One region of the Nocardioides bizhenqiangii genome, then DNA from elsewhere that is predicted to be linked to it. Evidence: predicted binding sites of a transcription regulator. Region 1 holds the regulator's gene; each other region holds the start of a gene.
What was found. Region 1 encodes HrcA, which represses chaperone genes, less so after heat shock. Its sites were predicted from a motif close to TTGGCACTCGNNNNNNNCGAGTGCCAA; they were not measured.
Positions count from the first base shown of each region.

Region 2: groL (chaperonin GroEL) is a predicted target of HrcA. The motif match lies at 2,916-2,942, and genes of this name have one in related genera.
Region 3: groES (co-chaperone GroES) is a predicted target of HrcA. The motif match lies at 2,472-2,498, and genes of this name have one in related genera.

Region 1 covers NZ_CP141059.1:1,679,327-1,684,060, reverse strand. The annotation lists gene SHK19_RS08205 (winged helix DNA-binding domain-containing protein) at 1-192, shown strand, start outside; gene SHK19_RS08200 (16S rRNA (uracil(1498)-N(3))-methyltransferase) at 205-948, opposite strand; gene dnaJ (molecular chaperone DnaJ) at 967-2,136, opposite strand; gene hrcA (heat-inducible transcriptional repressor HrcA) at 2,187-3,203, opposite strand; gene SHK19_RS08185 (MBL fold metallo-hydrolase) at 3,296-4,147, shown strand; gene SHK19_RS08180 (adenylate/guanylate cyclase domain-containing protein) at 4,161-4,734, opposite strand, start outside.
Region 2 covers NZ_CP141059.1:837,104-841,837, reverse strand. The annotation lists gene SHK19_RS04115 (vWA domain-containing protein) at 1-242, shown strand, start outside; gene SHK19_RS04110 (hypothetical protein) at 239-949, shown strand; gene groL (chaperonin GroEL) at 1,161-2,789, opposite strand; gene SHK19_RS04100 (hypothetical protein) at 2,986-4,734, opposite strand, start outside.
Region 3 covers NZ_CP141059.1:3,598,973-3,603,706, forward strand. The annotation lists gene SHK19_RS17445 (DUF1684 domain-containing protein) at 1-215, opposite strand, end outside; gene groL (chaperonin GroEL) at 301-1,926, opposite strand; gene groES (co-chaperone GroES) at 2,014-2,313, opposite strand; gene SHK19_RS17460 (THUMP-like domain-containing protein) at 2,523-3,710, shown strand; gene SHK19_RS17465 (hypothetical protein) at 3,887-4,734, shown strand, end outside.

The sequences.
Region 1 (4,734 bases):
GCGCGGAAGTCGTGGATGGGCACCAACGGCGGCATCGGCAACACCCTCTTCGCCGACGGCTGGCTGGCCGGCATCTGGCGGATCGTCGACGACCGGGTCGAGATGGACCGTCTGCACCGCGACCTCACCAAGGCGGAGAAGTCCGAGCTCGACGAGGAGATCGCCCGGGTCGAGGCGATGCTCGCGCGCTAGGCCTTACCCGCCCTACCCGCCCCACCGTTCCGTCTGCGCCAGCAGTGCGGCGACGGCGGCGACGCCGGCGGTGGAGGTGCGGAGTACCTCGTCACCGAGGCGGACGGCGACGGCACCGGCCGCGACGAGACCGGAGACCTCGTCGTCGGTCAGTCCGCCCTCGGGACCGACCACGACCAGGATCTCGCCGGCGTCCGGGACCGCGAGCGCGCCGATCGGCTCGGTCGCCTCCTCGTGCAGCACCACGGCGAGGTCCGCGGCGCCGACCAGGGCCCGGACGTCGGGGGTGGTGGCGAGCGGCGGTACGACCGGGTGCCAGGCCCGGCGGGCCTGCTTGGCCGCCTCGCGTGCCGTGCTCTGCCACTTCGCGTGCGACCTGGCCGCCCGCTCGCCCTTCCACACCGCCACGCTGCGGGAGGCCGCCCACGGGACGATCCGGTCGACGCCGATCTCGGTGAGCACCTCGACGGCGAGCTCGCCGCGGTCGCCCTTGGGGAGCGCCTGCACGACGGTCACAGCAGGGCTCGGCCGCGGCACCACGTCGACCGCGGTCACCCGCACGTCGAAGGAGCGCTTGGACGTCGCGCTGACCTCGCCGGTCGCGACCAGGCCGAGCCCGTCGGCCAGCGTGACCTGCTCACCGACCCGCAGGCGACGTACGACGACGGCGTGGTGGGCCTCGTCTCCCTCCACCGTGACGACCGCGCCGGCGGTGACCCCGTCCAGGGACGGCACGACGTGCTGCGGGAGGGTCACGGGAGCACCACGCGCCGGTCAGTGCTGGTTGAACGCGTCGCGGAGCCGGCCGAACACCGACCGCTGCGTCGGCCGGACGTTGCCGCTCGGCTGCTCCTCGCCGCGGACCGCGGCGAGCTCGCGGAGCAGCTCCTCCTGCCGCGGGTCGAGCCGGGTCGGCGTCTCCACGTGGACGGTGACGATCAGGTCGCCGCGGCCACCGCGCAGGCCGGGGACGCCCTGGCCACGGACCACGGTCTCGCTGCCGGACTGTGTGCCGGGCTCGACCTCGAGCTGGAAGTCGGTCTGCAGTCCCGAGTCACCGGCGCCCTCGGCGCCGACCAGGTCGGCCTCGAGCGTCGGCAGCGTCAGGACGGTGCCGAGCGCGGCCGCCGTCATCGGCACGACGACGGTGCAGTGCAGGTCGTTGCCGTGCCGGGTGAACGTCGGGTGCTGGGCGACGAGGATCTCGACGTAGAGATCCCCCGGGGGGCCGCCGCCGGGGCCGACCTCGCCCTGCTCGCTCAGCTGGACCCGGGTGCCGGTGTCGACGCCGGCGGGGATCTTGACGGTGAGGGTGCGGCGGGAGCGCACCCGTCCGTCGCCCGCGCACTCGCGGCAGGGGTCGGGGATCACGGACCCGAAGCCCCGGCAGGCCGGGCAGGGCCGCAGGGTGCGGATCTCACCGAGGAACGAGCGCTGCACGTGTGCGACCTCGCCCTGGCCGTGGCAGGTCTCGCACGTCACCGGCTGGCTGCCCGGCGCCGCGCCGGCGCCGCCGCAGGTGGTGCACCGGATCGCGGTGTCGACCTTGAGCTCACGGGAGACTCCGAACGCTGCTTCGGCGAGGTCGACCTCGAGGCGGATCAGCGCGTCCTGGCCGCGACGCGTGCGCTGGCGCGGGCCGCGGGTGGCGCCGCCCGCCGCGCCGCCGAAGAACGCGTCCATGATGTCGGTGAAGGAGAAGCCGGCACCCTGGCCGCCGAAGCCGCCGCCGAACGGGTCGCCGCCACGGTCGTAGGCGGCCCGCTTCTGCGGGTCCGACAGGACCTCGTAGGCCGCCGTCACCTGCTTGAACTGCTCCTGCGCCGTGGGATCGGGATTCACGTCGGGGTGGAGCTGTCGGGCGAGGCGCCGGTAGGCCTTCTTGATGGCGTCGGCGTCCGCGTCGCGGGCGACACCGAGGAGGTCGTACAGGTCCTGATTCACGTGCTTCCTTGCTTGTCTGGGATCGGGACTGGTTCGGGTGGAGCGGGGCGTCAGCCCTCGTCGAGGATTCGCGAGACGTAACGGGCGACCGCGCGGACCGCGGCCATGGTGCTCGGGTAGTCCATCCGGGTCGGGCCGACGATGCCGAGCGACGCCAGCGCGTCGTCGGGGCCGTAGCCGGTGGCGACCACGCTGGTGGACGAGAGCTCCTCGTAGGGACCCTCAGCCCCGATGCGCACGGTGACCGTGCCGCCGCTGGTGGCCTCGCCGAGGAGCTTCAGCAGCACCACCTGCTCCTCGAGCGCCTCCAGCAGGGGACGGACGGCGGAGTCGAAGCTGTCGCCGAAGCGGGCGAGGTTCGCCGTACCGCCGACGGCGATGCGCTCGTCCGAGCGGTGGTCGCTCATCGCCTCGACGAGGGTCTCGACGACGGCGACGGTGGCCGGGGACGCGGGCTGCTCGCCTGCGACGAGAGCATCGAGGGCGACGGCCGCGGCCGCGATCTGCTCACCGATCGCCGTCAGGTTGATCCGCGAACGCAGGGCGGCCAGGTCGTCGTCGGCGAGCTCCTCGGTGAGCTCGACCAGCCGCTGCTCGACGCGGCCCGTGCTGAGGATGAGGACGACGAGCAGCCGGCTCGGGGTGAGCGCGACGATCTCGACGTGCCGGACCGTCGAGCGCGACAGCGTCGGGTACTGCACGACGGCGACCTGCCGGGTCAGCTGCGACAGCACCCTGACCGACCGGTGCACGACGTCGTCGAGGTCGACAGCGCCGTCGAGGAAGGTGGCGATCGCCCGGCGCTCGGCCGAGCTCATCGGCTTGACGGTCGTCAGCCGGTCGACGAACAACCGGTAGCCCTTGTCGGTCGGCACCCGTCCGGCGCTGGTGTGGGGCTGTGCGAGGTAGCCCTCCTCCTCGAGGGCGGCCATGTCGTTGCGGATGGTCGCCGGTGACACGTTGAGCCCGTGCCGCTCGACCAGCGCCTTCGAACCGACCGGCTCCTCGGTGGCGACGTAGTCCTCCACGATCGCGCGCAGTACGGCGAGCCTGCGGTCCTCCTGCATCTCGCCTCCCTCTTGACTGCCTGGCACTCGGGTCGTCTGAGTGCCAAGGATACCGCCGTGGGCGCCGTGCGCACGTTCGGTAGCGTCGCTGCATGCCCTTCGCCGAGATCGCCGACCGGGTGTGGGTCGCCCGCTATCCCTGGCTCGACGTCAACGTGAGCGTGGTCGGCGGCAGCCGCGGCCTGGTCGTCGTCGACACCCACAGCTCCGCGCTCGTCGCGCGCGAGGTGGTTGCCGACGTCCGCGCGCTCGGCGCCGGCGAGGTGGTGGCGGTGGTGAACACCCACGAGCACTTCGACCACACCTTCGGCAACGTCACGTTCCGCGAGGAGTACGGCGCCGGCCTGCCCATCCATGCGACCGACGAGGCCGCCGCTCGGACCATCGCGGCTGGCGAGCGGATCAAACGTGCCTACGACGCAGAGGCCGACGACCCGCACCGCGACGAGGTGCTCGCGACGACGATCGTGCCCGCTGACCAGGTGTTCTCCTCCGCCTCGGTGCTCGACCTGGGCGACCGCGCGGTCGAGCTGGTCCACCCGGGCCGGGGCCACACCGGCGGCGACCTCGTGGTCAGGGTGCCCGCCGCCGACGCGCTGCTGGCCGGCGACCTGGTCGAGGAGTCCGCGCCGCCGGCGTACGGGGGCGACTCCTACCCGCTGGATTGGCCACAGACGCTCGACCTCGTGCTCAACCTGACCACCCCCGGCTCGGTCGTCGTGCCCGGACACGGCGCCGTCGTCGACCGGGCCTTCGTGCAGGACCAGCGCTCGGACATCGGTGTCGTGGCGGAGACGATCCGCGACCTCGCCGGGCGCGGCGTGCCGTTGGCCGACGCGCTCGCCGCGGCGGAGTGGCCGTTCCCCGCCGAGCGGCTGGCCGACGCCGTACGACGTGGCTACGAGCAGCTGCCCCGGTCCGAGAAGCGGCTGCCGCTGGCCTGAGGGCCGCTGACTGTCACGCGGTCGGCGCCGTCACCGGCCCGAGCGGCGCGAGCACCTCGAGCGGCTCCGCCTTGCCCTTGAGCGGGACGCTGCCCCGGGAGACCAGCGGCACGTCCGTCGTCAGCATCGCCGCCGTGGCCGCGGTGATCAGCACGTCGTCCCCGGTCTGCCGGGTGGCGGCCTCGACCCGGGCGGCGACGTTGACGGCGTCGCCGATGACGCTGAAGTTCAGCCGGCCCGCGCCACCGATCGATCCTGCGACCACCCGGCCGGTGTTGACCCCGGCAGCCACGCTCAGGCCGGTGTCGAGCGCGGCCGCGGCCGCGACGATCTCCCGCGCAGCCGCCACGGCGCGGTCCGCGTGGTCCGGGAAGAGCTCGGGAGCCCCGAACACCGCCAGCAGCCCGTCGCCGATGAACTTGTCGACGTGCCCGCCGTGCTTGTCGACGATCGGCACCATCACCGAGAACAGCCGGTTGAGGGTGGCTACCACCGCGGTGGCCGGCGCGCTCTCGGCGTAGGACGTGAAGCCGATGACGTCACAGAACATGATCGAGACCTCGACCTCGACACCTTCCTCCGGGAAC
Region 2 (4,734 bases), 840 kb from region 1:
CGTCCGAGCTCGGCATCGACTACGCCCACCGCACCGAGCCTGGCGGGATGACTGCGATCGCCGACGACTTCGAGGCGTCGTACACCCTGGACGAGGGGGCGGATGCTCCGGCGAAGCACGACCTGACCTGGCTGTTCGGCCTGGTCCTGCTCGGACTGGTGCTGCTCGAGCTGCGGACGTCGTGGCGGGCGCTCTGGACCGCCCACCACTCCCTCGCGCCGGCCCGGAACGAGGCGGCATGACCCGCACCAGACTGCGCATGATCCTCGTCCTGGCCGGCATCGTGCCGGCGCTGGTCGCGCTCCTGTTCGCCGTGAAGGTGGTGGCGATGCTCTCCCACGACCGTGACGGCCGCAGCCAGTTCGAGGACACCGACTACCTGGGGGCAGCCGACGAGTTCTCGGCCAACGGCTCGGTCAACTGGTTCGAGCCGTGGATCTCCGCGTTCGACGAGGGCGCCGCGCGGCACGCCGACGGCGACCTGGAGGGCGCGCTCGAGCGCTACGCCACCGCGCTCGAGGACGTGCCGGTCGAGGAGGAGTGCACGGTGCGGATCAACATCGCGCTGGCCGACGAGACGCTGGGCGACACCGCACACGAGGCCGGCGACGCCGACGAGGCGGCCGGTTGGTGGCAGGCCGGCATCGACGCCCTGGCCGAGGGCGACTGCCCCACCGACTCCGGCCGCGGCGAGGACCAGACCCGCGACGCCGCGGCCGTCGACCAACGCCTGCGCGACAAGCTGCAGCAGCAACAACAACAGCAACAGCAGGAAGAGCAGCAACAGCAGCAGGACGACCAGGAGCAGACCCCCGAGGAGCGGCGCCAGCAGCGCCAGCAGGAGCGCAAGGAGCGCCGGCTGGAGGAGCGCAACGAGGACGCGATCGAGGAGGAGCAGGACTACGAGGAGGACGAGCGGGACCGCGACTACTCGCAGTACCACTGGTGACCGGTCAGGCCGAGCGCCTCGTCGAAATGCATCAAGGCCCCTGCCGGAGCAGGGGCCCTGATGGTGAAGCTGATGCGTGACCGGACTGGTCTCGATATGCGCCGCACGTCCCGCGCTGACGCGCGGTCGATGCCGGCGCTACTCGACCTTGCCGCTGTGCTCGTCCGGTCAGGCCGCGAGCAAGCTCGCGGACCTGTCCGAACGAAGGCGACTAAAAGTCCATGCCGCCCATGCCGCCGGACGGGTCGCCGCCCATGGCGGGCGCCTTCTCCGGCTTGTCGGCAACCACGGCCTCGGTGGTGAGGAAGAGCGCCGCGATGGAGGCGGCGTTCTGCAGCGCGGAGCGGGTCACCTTGGCGGGGTCGATGATGCCGACGGCGATCATGTCGACGTACTCACCCGTGGCGGCGTTGAGTCCGAACCCGGCCTCGAGACCGCGGACCTTCTCCGCCACGACGCCACCCTCGAGACCGGCGTTGATCGCGATCTGCTTGAGCGGGGCCTCGATGGCGACCTTGACGATGTTGGCACCCGTGGCCTCGTCGCCCTCGAGCTCGAGCTTGGCGAACGCGCCCAGGCCGGCCTGGACCAGCGCCACGCCACCTCCGGCGACGATGCCCTCCTCGACGGCAGCCTTCGCGTTGCGGACGGCGTCCTCGATGCGGTGCTTGCGCTCCTTGAGCTCGACCTCGGTGGCCGCGCCGACCTTGATGACGGCCACGCCGCCGGCCAGCTTGGCGAGGCGCTCCTGGAGCTTCTCGCGGTCGTAGTCGGAGTCCGACTTGTCGATCTCGGCGCGGATCTGGTTGACCCGACCCTCGATCTGGGCCGTGTCGCCGGCACCCTCGACGATGGTGGTCTCGTCCTTGGTGATGACGACCTTGCGGGCCTGGCCGAGCAGCTCGATGCCGGCGGACTCGAGCTTGAGGCCGACCTCCTCCGAGATGACCTGGCCACCGGTCAGGATCGCGATGTCCTGCAGCATGGCCTTGCGGCGGTCTCCGAAGCCCGGGGCCTTGACGGCGACGGACTTGAAGGTGCCGCGGATCTTGTTGACGACCAGCGTCGAGAGAGCCTCGCCGTCGACGTCCTCGGCGATGATGACGAGCGGCTTGCCCGACTGCATGACCTTCTCGAGCAGCGGCAGCAGGTCCTTGACGCTGCTGACCTTGGAGTTGGCGATGAGGACGTAGGGGTCCTCGAGCACCGTCTCCATCCGCTCCGGGTCGGTGACGAAGTAGGCCGAGATGTAGCCCTTGTCGAAACGCATGCCCTCGGTGAGCTCGAGGTCGAGGCCGAAGGTGTTCGACTCCTCGACCGTGATCACGCCCTCCTTGCCGACCTTGTCCATCGCCTCGGCGATGATCTCGCCGACCGTGGTGTCAGCGGCGGAGATGGACGCGGTGGAGGCGATCTGCTCCTTGGTCTCGATCTCCTTGGCCATGCCGAGCAGCTGCTCGGACACGGCCTCGACGGCGGCCTCGATGCCGCGCTTCAGGCCCATCGGGTTGGCACCCGCGGCGACGTTGCGCAGGCCCTCGCGGACCATCGCCTGGGCAAGGACGGTCGCCGTCGTCGTACCGTCACCGGCGACGTCGTCGGTCTTCTTCGCGACCTCCTTGACCAGCTCGGCGCCGATCTTCTCGTAGGGGTCCTCGAGCTCGATCTCCTTGGCGATGGACACACCATCGTTGGTGATCGTGGGGGCTCCCCACTTCTTCTCGAGCACGACGTTGCGGCCCTTGGGACCGAGGGTGACCTTGACGGCGTCGGCGAGGGTGTTCATTCCTCGCTCGAGACCGCGCCGGGCCTCCTCGTTGAAAGCAATCAGCTTCGGCATGACTCCTGCGATTCCTTCGCTAGAGATGTCTGGGGGCCCGGATCGTCGCCCGCGACGGACGGCCAGACCGAACCGGCGGACCCTTCCCGCCGACGCTGCTGACCTCGACTCCCCGAGCCGGGATTTCTGTCACTCTCCCTAGGAGAGTGCCAATGCCATGTTTAGCACTCGACCCCTACGAGTGCAAGAAGCGGGGTCAGTCCCCGGGAGGAGTCAGGTCGGCGAAGCTGGACGCCAACGGGTCGCGGTCGGTGAGACCGGTCAGCTCGGACACCCGGGCGAGCCAGCGGGTCCCCGGGTCCCAGGCCAGGATCCGCCGGCCGGTGCTGGCGCTCGCCGACCAGTACAGGACCTGCGTCGGCGTCACCCAGTCCAGCACGGCCACACTCCCCAACCCGCGGTCGCCGTCGACGAACGGGTACGCAAGTCCTGCAGCCCAGTCGCTGTCCGGCTGGCCGACGAGCAGGACATGGGCACCACCGGTCGAGGTGCCGTCGGGTCCGGTCATCGGTTCGGAGACCACGTAGTCCTGGGCGACCATCTCGGCGTACGGCGAGGCGTCACCGTTGTCTATCGCGGGAAGCACCGCCTGGGCTCCCGGTGCGCCCCAGATGTCGCCGTCGCGGGGGTACGGCGCCGCCTCGGAATCGCCGTCAACGGAGTATGCCGTGCCGTCAGTCGCCCCGAGGGCCTCAGGGACCCAGATCCGTCGGTCGTCGAACCACGCAGCACCTTCGGCGAGCCAGTCGGGGGTTTCGATCGTCGACCAGGTGCCCTGGAGGAAGTCGTAAACCTCGAGCGAGCTCCGCTGCACGAAGAAGACGTGTCTGCCGTCCGGCGACACGTCACCGAGGGAGCCGATGGCGTTGCCTTCCTCATCGGCGACCGGGTCGAGGTGGTCGATGGCGAAGGAGTACGTCGTTCCATCGTGGGTGAGCACCACGCCCCTGCTCCGGATCTGGAAGACGCCGACCGCACGTCGGCCGGTGGGGACCGGTGGGAGCCCCTCGGAGAGGTCGATGGTCTGCGGGAGCGGCGAGTCGCCGAGCCAGGGGAGAGAGGTCTCCTCACCTGCCGGTGGCGCCCACCAGATGCTCGCGCCGCCGTAGGCCGGGCCGCGCTCGGCAGTGGGCAGGTCGACCGGCTCGGTGGCCGGCGGCAGCGACGGGTCGGCGAAGCTGGCGACGTACGACTCCTTGCCCGGCGTCCAGCCGCGGATGTCGGAGACCCGGTAGACATCGGGCCTGCCGACCCGCCAGGCGAGGATCCGGGCGTCCTCGTGACGCGACTCGAAGAGCACGGTCTCGGGATCGAGCCAGCCCACGACCGGGCAGCACTGCTTCCAGCGCCCGTCAACCATCTCGAGCGGCATGGCGAGGATCGCCTCCGGCGTCGTCCGACCACCTGCTCCCACCGCGTCAAGGGTGTAGCCCTTGCCACCGTCGGGGTCCGGGACCGGACCGGCCAGGAAGAGGCCGCGCGCACCGCCCTCGGTGTCACGCTTGATCGGGCCATGGAAGTCGTCGACCTCCTGCGGACCGCCGTAGGAGTCAGGCCGCGAGGTCGATCGGATCGCATTGCCCACGGGGTCGTAGAGCATCCATTCGACCTCGGTGCCGTCGGGAAGGCTGGCCGAGAGGATTCGAATCGTGCGACCGTCGCTCGTCCATTTCGCCGTCGCGCCGAGCCCCTCGGAGGCAGGCACCCGCGACCACCCTGCCGTCTCGAAGTCGTAGACCTCCAGCCAGTTCCGCTGCACGAAGAACGCGTGGCGCCCGTCGGGGGACAGGCTCTCCTGGGTCACCGGCGGTCGAAAGCCGCCTCCGTCGGTGACGGGCTCGAGCCGACTGACGTCGAGCGAGTACGACGCCCCGTCGGCGCCGACCACCACAACATCGCCGGGCTCGTCCCCCCACAGTTGGAACAGGCCGACCGCGCGGACACC
Region 3 (4,734 bases), 1.9 Mb from region 1:
TCGCGGCCGTCGATCGTCAGGGCCTCGTCCGGACCGAGCTCGACCTCGACGCCGTCGGCACCGAGCCACCAGACCCCCGGGGCGCCGTCGTACTGCCTGCGCTTCTCCGTCAGCCAGTACAGCCCGGTGATCGACAGGAAGCCGTGCGGGGCGGTCAGCCGCGCCTCGCGCTGGGCACGGAACGCCTGCCACTCCCCGAGAAAGTCTCCAGCCACGCCCCGATCCTGCCCCGTAGGCCCGAATTGCGTCGACCCGGCGCGTTTGAACGCGCCGGGTCGACGTTGGGATGAGCCGGGTGGATCAGTGCCCGTGGCCGTGACCGTGGCCGTGACCGGCCGCGTCGGGCTCCTCTTCCTCGGGCTTGTCGACGACCAGGGTCTCGGTCGTCAGCAGCATCGCAGCGATCGAGGTCGCGTTGACCAGCGCCGAGCGGGTCACCTTGACCGGGTCGAGGACGCCCTGGGCGACCAGGTCGCCGTACTCCTCGGTGGCCGCGTTGTAGCCGTTGCCGACGCCGAGCTCGCGCACCTTGGTCGTCACGACGTAGCCGTTGACGCCGCCGTTCTCGGCGATCCAGCGCAGCGGCTCGTCGGCCGACTTGCGGACGATGCGGACACCGACCGCCTCGTCGCCGGTCAGCCCGAGGTCCTTGTCGAGCACCGAGACCGCGTGGATGAGCGCAGAGCCACCGCCGGGGACGATGCCCTCCTCGATCGCGGCCCGGGTCGCCGACACGGCGTCCTCGATGCGGTGCTTCTTCTCCTTGAGCTCCACCTCGGTGGCGGCGCCGACCTTGATCACGCAGACGCCGCCGGCGAGCTTGGCGAGACGCTCCTGGAGCTTCTCCTGGTCCCAGTCGCTGTCGGCCGCCTCGATCTCCTGCTTGATCTGGTTGACGCGACCCTCGACCTGCGCCGGGTCGCCGGCGCCGTCGACGATCGTGGTGCTGTCCTTGGTGACCACGATGCGGCGGGCCTGGCCGAGCACGTCGAGCCCGACCTGGTCGAGCTTGAGGCCGACCTCGGGCGCGATGACCTGACCGCCGGTCAGGATCGCGATGTCCTGCATCATCGCCTTGCGCCGGTCACCGAACGCCGGGCTCTTCACCGCGACCGCGGTGAAGGTGCCGCGGATCTTGTTGACCACGAGCGTGGAGAGCGCCTCGCCGTCGACGTCCTCGGCAAGGATGAACAGCGGCTTGCCGGCCTGGATGACCTTCTCGAGCAGCGGCAGCAGGTCGGCGATCGCGGAGATCTTGCCCTGGTGCAGCAGGATGTAGGGGTCGTCGATGACCGCTTCCATCCGCTCCGGGTCGGTGACGAAGTAGGCCGAGATGTAGCCCTTGTCGAACTGCATGCCCTCGGTGAACTCGAGCTCGGTGCCCATGGTGTTGGACTCCTCGACGGTGATCACACCGTCCTTGCCCACCTTGTCGAAGGCCTCGGCGAGCAGCTCGCCGATGTGGCTGTCGCGGCTGGAGATCGTGGCCACGCTGGCCATGTCCTCCTTCGTCTCCACCTCGCGGGCGGCGGCGAGCAGTGCGTCGGACACCGCGGTCGCGGCGGCGTCCATGCCGCGCTTGACACCCATCGGGTTGGCGCCGGCGGCCACCGCGCGGAGGCCCTCGTGCACCATCGCCTGCGCGAGCACGGTCGCGGTGGTGGTGCCGTCACCAGCGATGTCGTTGGTCTTGGTGGCGACCTCCTTGGTGAGCTGGGCACCAAGGTTCTCGAACGGGTCGTCGAGCTCGATCTCGCGCGCGACGGTCACACCGTCGTTGGTGATGGTGGGCGCGCCCCACTTCTTGTCGAGGACGACGTAGCGGCCCTTGGGGCCGAGGGTCACCTTGACCGTGTCGGCGAGCTTGTCGACGCCGCGCTCGAGAGCGCGCCGGGCATTCTCGTCGAACTCCAGGATCTTCGGCATTGCTTCTCCTTCAGGAACGATCACGCCCGGACGTCATACGACGCGCACCTCGGGAGGTGCGGCGCGTATGACGTCCGGGCGCGGGGATCAGGAACCGACTACGGCAAGGACGTCGCGAGCGGAAAGGATGAGGTACTCCTCGCCGCCGTACTTGACCTCGGTGCCGCCGTACTTGCTGTAGATGACCTTGTCACCCACGGCCACGTCGAGCGGGATCCGGCCGTCGCCGTCCTCGTTGAAGCGACCGGGACCGACCGCGAGGACCTCGCCCTCCTGGGGCTTCTCCTTGGCGGTGTCCGGGATGACCAGGCCAGAAGCCGTGGTCTGCTCGGCGTCGAGCGGCTTGACGACGATCCGGTCCTCGAGCGGCTTGATGTTGATCGACACGTCGATCGACCTCCACTTTCTTGTGCGGGGTGTGTGCAGGTGTCTGGCGGGCTGGCGCCCACCCACGTTGGGGCTTGCCTTGGGGAGTACGCCGTCGCGGGGGTCGCACACTCGTCGGCAAGCGCTGGCACACTCACGTGGAGAGTGCCAACACGAAACTAGCACTCTCCTTCAACGAGTGCCAGAGCGGGTCTGACAGGATCGGTGCTGTGGACCTCGAGGCGTTCCGGTGGCTGCTCACCGACGAGGGGCAGGCGCTCCTGGCGAGAGCCACTGACCTCGTTGACGAGCCCGAGCTCCAGGTGCAGGCCGAGCTGCGGCGGGACGCGTCGCCGGCCGCCGTCGCCGTGGCCATGACCCAGGTCGAGCTGAGACACCGCGGCCACACGAAGTTCGGCGAGCTCGCGGACCGGATGTACTTCACGCCGAGCGGCCTCGAGCAGGCGACCCGGCTGTCGGTCGCGGCCCACCGGGCCGGTCGCTACGGAGCGTTCGGCGCGCGCACGCTGATCGACCTCGGCTGCGGGATCGGCGGCGACCTGATCGCCGGTGCTCGCGCCGGGCTGGTGTGCGCCGGCGTCGACCTCGACCCGGTGCGCGTGGCCATCGCCGAGGCCAACCTGGCCGCGCTCGGGCTGCCCGGCGCGGTCCAGGTCGCCGACGCGACGACGGTCGACCACGGCGGCTTCGACCTGGCGTTCGCCGATCCCGCGCGGCGCAGCGGAGCCGGACGCACCTTCAATGTCGACGACTGGGCGCCGCCCTGGACCTGGATCGAGGGCCTGCTCCGCCGTGACGCGTGCGTCAAGGTCGCCCCCGGCATCCCGCACGCCCTGGTGCCGCCCGACGTCGAGGCGGAGTGGGTGAGCGACGGCGGCGAGGTCAAGGAAGCCGCCCTCTGGTCCGGTCGTACGGCGACCGCGAGCCGCCGGGCCACCGTCATCCCCTCGGCCGGCCCGGGGCAGGCCGGGGGCCTGGCCTCCCTGACCGACGAGGACGACCCGGGCATTGAGGAGACCGGAGTCGGCGACGTCGGCGCGTTCCTCTACGAGCCGGACGGCGCGGTGATCCGGGCCGGTCTCGTGACCGCGGTGGCGGCCGGCGTCCACGGACACCTGGTGGACGCCAGGATCGCCTACGTCACCTCCGACGAGTCCTTCCGCACACCGTTCGCCCGCGGTTACCGGGTGCTCGAGAACCTGCCCTACCGCGAGAAGCAGCTCAGGGCCGCCCTCCGCGAGCGCGGCATCGGACGCCTCACCATCAAGAAGCGCGGCGTCGACGTCGCACCCGACGCGCTGCGCAAGCGGCTCGCGCTCACCGGCGACGAGGAGGCCACCCTGGTGCTCACCCGGGTCGCCGGCCACGGCACCGCCCTTCTCGTCTCCCCCTTCTGACCGTCGAATCGGGGGGAATCTCCCGCCGAATCGGGGAAGGTCACCCGTCGAATCGGGGAAGTTGACCCGTCGAATCCGGCCGGTTCGCCGGGCGAACTCGCCCGATTCGCCGGGCGAACTCCCCCGATTCGCGGGGGGGTGGGCAACCGAGGTCGTCCCCGGCGCGTCATAGGGACGTGAGCACACGGAGGGTCATGGGCGCCTTGGCCGTGGTCGGCGTGCTCGTCGTTGTCGGCGCCGGCTGCGGGGGCGACGACCGCGACGGGGCGCCGTCGCCGGACGCGACGTCTGCCGACGCATCCGTGAGTACGGCGCCCGCCGGCCCGATCGGGTGGGTCGACGCACTGCCGATCGGGCCCCCGCCGACCATCGGGTACGTCATCGGGCACACGTACCACTCCCCCGACGGCCGGACCGTCGAGCTGCCGCGGGATCGGGGGATCACGGCGATCGCCCGCCTCGGGGACGGGTTCCTCGTCGTCGACGACCGCTACTTCGAAGGCACCGCCGGGGTCGAGCTCCTGGACGCGCGTGGCAACCGGGTGCGCGAGATCGGCACCGTCGCCGGCACTCCTGTCCTGAGCCCTGACGGTTCCACGCTGCGGTGGATCACATTCACTCCGTCCGAGGTCTCACGCTCGGAGTGGCGGCCCCCCCGGCTCCACACGGCGGACGTCGCGACGGGCGAGATCCGGTCGCGGGTCATCCACCGTGACCGCGACGAGCTGCCCGAGATACCCCAGCCGGAGGGCCTCGCGGAGGTCTCGGTACGACGCGGGGTGGTGCTCGTCGTCGACCAGGTCACCGGTGAGCAAGTGGCCAGGCTCCCCTCGCCCGGCAGCTGGATCCGCGGCAGGATCCGGTCGGCGGCCTGGGAGGACCGCGCCCACCTGCTCGTGTCCTACGTGCGCGGCAACGGGCGCGCGGCCACGATCCTGCGGGTCGACGTACGGACGGGCGACTGGGCGCTCGCAGTCGACTGGACGCCGACGCAGCGCTCCTCGACCGTCGCGTTCGAGACCGG